Variovorax terrae: one gene and its partner. The protein of the gene in region 2 binds, or shares a complex with, the protein of the main gene of each other region. Links are inferred from orthologs where the notes say so. Each region holds a gene or a part of one and is shown on either strand. Other genes may lie near its edges. The genes, in order: dapF and MMF98_RS17735.

Evidence for each region.
Region 1: the proteins of MMF98_RS17735 (region 2) and dapF are in contact, whole or in part, in a solved structure (PDB 5YGU), measured with the Escherichia coli proteins. The link is inferred for Variovorax terrae from one-to-one orthologs.

Annotation. Positions count from the first base shown.
Region 1 is NZ_JALGBI010000001.1:421,836-425,033, reverse strand. The notes cover bases 123-3,009. They hold dapF (diaminopimelate epimerase), read right to left. Parts: upstream 2,061-3,009; coding sequence 1,185-2,060; downstream 123-1,184. Other genes in these bases: MMF98_RS01915 (MBL fold metallo-hydrolase), read left to right, coding at 2,126-3,009; MMF98_RS01925 (DUF484 family protein), read right to left, coding at 502-1,173; MMF98_RS01930 (tyrosine recombinase XerC), read right to left, coding at 123-496. Also shown: more of MMF98_RS01930, read right to left, coding at 1-122; more of MMF98_RS01915, read left to right, coding at 3,010-3,198. UniProt on the Escherichia coli protein: Involved in the succinylase branch of the L-lysine biosynthesis and in the biosynthesis of the pentapeptide incorporated in the peptidoglycan moiety. Catalyzes the stereoinversion of LL-2,6-diaminopimelate (L,L-DAP) to meso-diaminopimelate (meso-DAP).
Region 2 is NZ_JALGBI010000002.1:478,556-481,612, reverse strand. What follows is about bases 227-2,972. They hold MMF98_RS17735 (RNA pyrophosphohydrolase), read left to right. Parts: upstream 227-1,147; coding sequence 1,148-1,798; downstream 1,799-2,972. Other genes in these bases: proB (glutamate 5-kinase), read right to left, coding at 2,302-2,972; MMF98_RS17730 (CNP1-like family protein), read left to right, coding at 1,785-2,288; MMF98_RS17740 (proline--tRNA ligase), read right to left, coding at 227-1,057. In the rest of the region: more of MMF98_RS17740, read right to left, coding at 1-226; more of proB, read right to left, coding at 2,973-3,057. UniProt on the Escherichia coli protein: Master regulator of 5'-end-dependent mRNA decay.

The DNA of each region.
Region 1 (3,198 bases), on a different replicon or contig from region 2:
CCGCGCTGCCGGCCACGGCGTCGAGCCCCACCAGCTCGCCCACGCGCAGGCCGCAGCCGTAGAGCAACTCCACCATGGCCGCATCGCGCGCCTCGAGCCAGGGATCGTTGTCGTCGTTCTGGTAGCCCGCGAGCTGCACGGAGTCGTCCACGCTCAGCGCCTTGGGCAGCGGCCGGGCCGCCTTGGGGGCCCGCACATCCTGCACCGGGTTGCTGGCGATCAGGCCCTGGCGCCCGAGCCAGGTGTAGAAGCCGCGCCAGCCCGAGAGGATGAGCGCGATGCCGCGTCCGCTGCGGCCGCCGCCATGCATCTGCGCCACCCAGCGGCGGATATGGGCGTTCTGCACCTGCAACAGCTCGACGCCGGCCTGGGCCGCGTGGCCGCTGAGTTTCTGCAGGTCCAGCGCATAGAGTTCGACCGTGCGCTGCGCCAGGCGCTTTTCCACGCGCACATGCTCGAGGTAGCGCTCGACGAGAGATGCCTCGGCAGCGCCCATGCAGGCTACCGCAGCCGCGACAGCGCGGCGCTGGCCAGCTCGGCGATGCGTTCCAGGAAGTCGGTGCCCATGCCGCTGTGAAAGCGCTGCGGATCGGGCGAGGCCAGCACCAGCAGGCCGAACGCGGGGCCGGGGCTGTTGATGGCGCCGGCGCGCAGCGGGACCAGCGCCAGCGACATGGCCAGGGCCGAGTCGTCAAGCCAGTTGACGGGCTCGAACCCCGAGTTCACGCCGCAGTACGGCATGGTCAGCGAGGAGGCGAAGGTCTTGGCATCGTCGCTCACGCCCTGCGCGAAGGCTTCGCCGGCAAAGGCGCTGTCCACGCCCCAGACCTTGATCGCCACCTGCGGCACCAGGAACTGCTCGCGCAGCTCGACCAGGATCTGGGCCGGCAGCGCGCGCGCCTCGGGCGTGAGGAACAGGTTGCGCGCCCAGCGCTGCAGCTTGTCGGCAATGATCATGTTCTCGTTGCCGTGGCGGATCATGTCCATCACGCGGTGCTCCAGCGCCTTGATCTTCTCGCGCAGCATCTCGGCCTGACGCTCCTGCAGGCTCACGGCGCGGTTGCCGTGCGGGCTGGTCATCTGCACGCTGGCCAGCAGCTCGGCGTGGCGCTCGAAGAAGTCGGGCGTGTTCGCCAGGTAGTTGGCGATGTCGTCTTCGGTGATGGGGTTCATGGCGTTGATGTTCATGGGTTGTCGGGGATGTCGATGTCACCTGCAAAAACCGTCACGGCCGGGCCGGTCATGCGCACCGGGCTGTCGCCGCCGGCCCACTCGATGGTCAGCCGCCCGCCGCGCGTGTCCACGTCGACGCGCGCGTCCAGCAGCCCGAGGCGGATGCCGGCCACCACCGCGGCGCAGGCGCCGGTGCCGCAGGCCAGCGTCTCGCCGGCGCCGCGCTCGTACACGCGCAGCCGGATGTGGCTGCGGCTCAACACCTGCATGAAGCCCGCGTTGACGCGCTTCGGAAAAGCCGGGTGCCGCTCGATCAGCGGGCCCTGCGCCGCCACCGGCGCGCTGTCCACGTCGTCCACGAGCTGCACCGCATGCGGGTTGCCCATCGACAGGACTGCTACGGAAACGATAGCAGGGTTGGTCCGTGCGTCAAGGACCAGCGGCCATTTCTGCCATGAACCGGCGGCCTCGGGCGTGAGGCCGGCCGCATCGAAGGGCACGCGCGCCAACTCGAAGATGGGCGCGCCCATGTCCACCGTGACGCGGCCGTCGGCATCCATGCGCGGCTCGATCACGCCGCTGAGGGTCTGCACCCTCACCGCCTCCTTGGCGGTCAGGCCCTGCTCGCGCACGAAGCGCACGAAGCAGCGCGCGCCATTGCCGCACTGCTCGACCTCGCCGCCGTCGGCGTTGTGGATCACGTATTCGAAATCGACGTCCGCGCTGGGCGCGGGGCGCACGGTCAGGATCTGGTCCGCGCCCACGCCGAAGTGCCGGTCGGCCAGGAAGCGGTACTGGGCCGGGCTCAGACCCAGGCGAGCGCGCGTCTCGTCGAGCACCACGAAGTCGTTGCCCGCGCCCTGCATTTTGGTGAAGCGGATTCGCATGGACGGGATTATCCCCCGTCCCCCGCGCGACCCGCGGGCCCGGCGCGGGCTGACCATAATGCAGCATGGTCCGCCCTTCCCAACTCCTGCACTCCCAGCGCGAGCCCGTGCCCACCCGACCCGCCGCCACCGTGCTGCTGCTGCGCGACACGCCGCAGGGCATCGAGGTGCTGATGACGCGCCGCTCGATGACGGCCAGCTTCGCACCCGGCGCCTATGTGTTTCCCGGCGGCGGCGTCGACGCGGCCGACAGCGCGGCGCACGCCATCGCGGCGCGGCGCCCGACGCAGAGCGAGCTGCACCTGACCCAGGCCATCGCCGCGATCCGCGAGAGCTTCGAGGAACTCGGCATCCTGCTGGCCCGCCATGCCGACGGCCGGCCGGCCAACGCCGCCGACATCGCCGCGCTCGACCGCAAGGCGCCGTTCGCCGCACAGTGTCAGGCGCGCGGCCTGACGCTGGCTGCCGACCAGGTCTTCGTGCTGGCCCACTGGATCACCGACCGCGACCTGCCGCGCCGCTTCGACGTGCCCTTCCTCGTGGCCCGCATGCCCGAAGGCCAGCAGCCGGTGGCCGACGAGGCCGAGCAGTTCGAGCCGGTCTGGGTGCGCCCGGTCGACGCGCTGGCGCGGCACCGGGCCGGGCAGTTCTTCATCATCTTCCCGACCATCCGCACGCTGGAGCGGCTGCAGGCTTTCCAGAGCGTCGATGAGGTGCTGGCGGCCTGCGCCAGCGAGCAGCCGCTGTGGACCAGTTGCCCGCGCGCCGGTTTCCTGGCCGGCCGCGAGGCGCGCTACATGGAGCACGAGATGCCCTACGGCGAGCTGGAGCTGGTCAGCCCCGACGGCCAGATCGTGCACCACCTGGACTGGCAGACCGAGCAGCCGGTGGCGCTGCTGAAGAACGTGCAGCGCCTCACGGCCCCCAACCCCGGCGTGATGACCGGCCCGGGCACCAACAGCTACCTGGTGGGGGACCCGGCCAGCGGCTACATCGCCATCGACCCGGGGCCGGACGACGCCGCGCACCTGGAGCGCCTATGGCGCGCGGTCAAGGGCGACATCCGCCTGATCGTCTGCACCCATTCGCACCCCGACCACTCGCCCGGCGCCCGGCCGCTGCAGGCCCTGTGCGCCGG
Region 2 (3,057 bases):
TCACGGGCTGCTTGAGGCCGATCGGGCCGAGGTAGCCCGGCTTGCAGCCGAAATGGCTCTCGATCTCGGCGACGGTGGCGAAGCGGAAGCCTTCCAGCCCCGGCACCTTGCCGACCTTGACCTCGTTCATGTCATGGTCGCCGCGCAGCAGCAACAGCCAGACCTGAGTCCTGGCCACTTCACCGGCCTCGTTCAGCGTGTCGGTCGCCAGCACCAGCGATTTGACGGTGCGCTGCAGCGGCAGGCCGAGCAGCTCGGCCACGTCGGCGCAGGTGCTCTTGCCCGGCGTCGGCGTCTTCACGAGGGCCTGCCCCGGCGCCGGACGCGGCCCGGCGGGCGCCAGCGCCTCGGCCTTTTCCATGTTGGCGGCATAGCTGCTGCTCGGGCAGTAGACGATGGCGTCCTCGCCCGTGGCAGCGATCACCTGGAACTCCTCGCTCAGGTCGCCGCCGATGGCCCCGCTGTCGGCGGCCACGGCGCGGTACGACAAGCCGAAGCGGTCGAAGATGCGGCGGTAGGCCGCGGCCATGACCTGGTAGCTGGCCTTGGCCCCGGCCATGTCGCGGTCGAAGCTGTAGGCATCCTTCATGATGAACTCGCGCCCGCGCATCAGGCCAAAGCGCGGCCGGCGCTCGTCGCGGAACTTGGTCTGGATCTGGTACAGGTTCTTCGGCAGCTGCTTGTAGCTGCGCAGTTCCTGGCGCGCGATGTCAGTGACCACTTCCTCGCTGGTCGGCTGCACGATGAAGCTGCGCTCATGCCGGTCCTTGATGCGCAGCAGCTCCGGGCCCATCTTGTCGAAGCGGCCGGTCTCCTGCCACAGCTCGGCCGGCTGGATCACCGGCATGGTGCACTCGACGGCGCCGGCCCGGTTCATCTCCTCGCGCACGATGGCCTCGACCTTGCGGATGACCCGCAGGCCCATCGGCATGTAGCTGTAGATGCCGGCCCCCAGCTTCTTGATCATGCCAGCGCGCGTCATGAGCTTGTGGCTCACCACTTCGGCATCGGCGGGCGCTTCCTTGAGAGTGGAAATGAAGAACTGGGAGGCTTTCATCGGGCGGAAATAATGAATAGGTACCAAGCCCCTTGCCGCCCGCGCAGTGGCGTGCATAATGAACTCAGTTTAAAAATTTGGGGTTTGATTATGCTTGACCGGGACGGCTTTCGGCCGAACGTCGGCATCATCCTGCTCAACCAGAAAAACCAGGTGTTCTGGGGCAAGCGAATCCGCACCCACAGCTGGCAGTTTCCGCAGGGTGGCATAGACCGGGGCGAGACCCCGGAGCAGGCGATGTTCCGCGAACTTCATGAAGAAGTGGGGCTCATGCCGCAGCATGTGCGCGTGGTCGCCCGCACCCGCGACTGGTTGCGCTACGAAGTGCCCGACCGGTACATCCGCCGCGACGCGCGCGGCCACTACAAGGGCCAGAAACAGATTTGGTATCTGCTGCAGCTGGTGGGCCATGACTGGGACCTGAACCTGCGCGCCACCAACCACCCCGAGTTCGATGCCTGGCGCTGGAACGACTACTGGGTGCCGCTGGACGTGGTGGTGGAGTTCAAGCGCGGTGTCTACGAGATGGCGCTGACCGAGCTGGCCCGCTACCTGCCGCGCCACGACCACCGCAACCGCTACCTGCGCAGCGGCATGCGCTCGCGCGAACACGAGGCGCACGACGTGCCGCCCGATCCCCTGCCCGGCGCTGGCTTCGAGCTGCCGCCCGGCGCGACCTTTGAACCCGATCCGCAGACCAGTGCTGCGGCTCCCCAGGACAACAACCATGCGGTTTCGTGATCTGGCGCCAGCTCTGCTGGCGCTGGCGGCCGGCGGGGCCTTCGCCCAGCTGGCTGCCGACAACCCCGACTGGCGCGAAAACGACGCGCCGCCTCCACCGGCCTTCGAGCTGTCGCGCCTGGTGCCGTTCGAGGTCAGCGCCTCCTCCTCGCTGGCGTTCGGCGTCGATGCCGGCACCATTCGCATCGGCGGCGATGGCGTGGTGCGCTATGTGGTGGTGGCGCGCAGCAAGAGCGGCGGCGCCACCAACACGATGTACGAGGGCATCCGCTGCGCCACCGGGGAGTTCAAGACCTACGCGCGCTACAACGAGGGCAGCGGCTGGACGCCCGTGAGCGCCCCCGAGTGGCAGTCGATGTACAAGGCGGTCCGCCCCCGCTATGCGCTGGAGCTGGCCCGCCAGGGCGTGTGCGCGGAGAATGCGCCGCCGCCCAGCGTGCAGCACATCCTGCGCGACCTGCGCAACCAGAACGAACAGAAGCGCGGCTGATCGGCGCCGGGGGTCAGCGGGTCAGCACCAGGTTGTCCCGGTGCACCATCTCGGGCTCAGCGGCATAGCCCAGCAGCGCCTCGAATTCGCCGGACGGCTTGCGGCACAGCAGGCGCGCTTCGGCGCTGGCGTAGTTGGCCAGCCCGCGCGCGATCTCGGTGCCCTGCGCATCCCGCACCGCGATCACCTCGCCGCGCGAGAAATCGCCTTCCACCGCCGTCATGCCGATCGGCAGCAGGCTCTTGCCCTCGTCGCGCAGCTTGACCACGGCGCCGGCATCCACCGTCACCGCGCCGCGCAGCTGCAGGTGGTCGGCCATCCATTGCTTGCGCGCCTGCGTCTTCTGGGTCTGGGCCACCAGCAGGGTGCCGATGGCCTCGCCGCGCGCGAGGCGCACCAGCGCGTCGCGCTCGCGGCCCCAGGCAATCACGGTGGAGGCGCCCGAGCCCGCGGCCCGCTTGGCGGCCAGGATCTTGGTGATCATGCCGCCCTTGCCCAGGCTCGAGCCCGCGCCGCCGGCCATGGCCTCCAGCGCCGGGTCGCCGGCCTTGGCTTCGTGCACGAAGGTGGCCGCCGGGTCCTTGCGCGGATCGGCGGTGTACAGGCCCTTCTGGTCGGTCAGGATGACCAGCGCATCGGCCTCCACGAGGTTGGCCACCAGTGCGCCCAGGGTGTCGTTGTCGCCGAACTTGATCTCGTCGTTGACCACCGTGTCGTTCTCGTTGATCACCGGCACCACATGCAGGCGCAGCAGCGTGAGCAGCGTGGA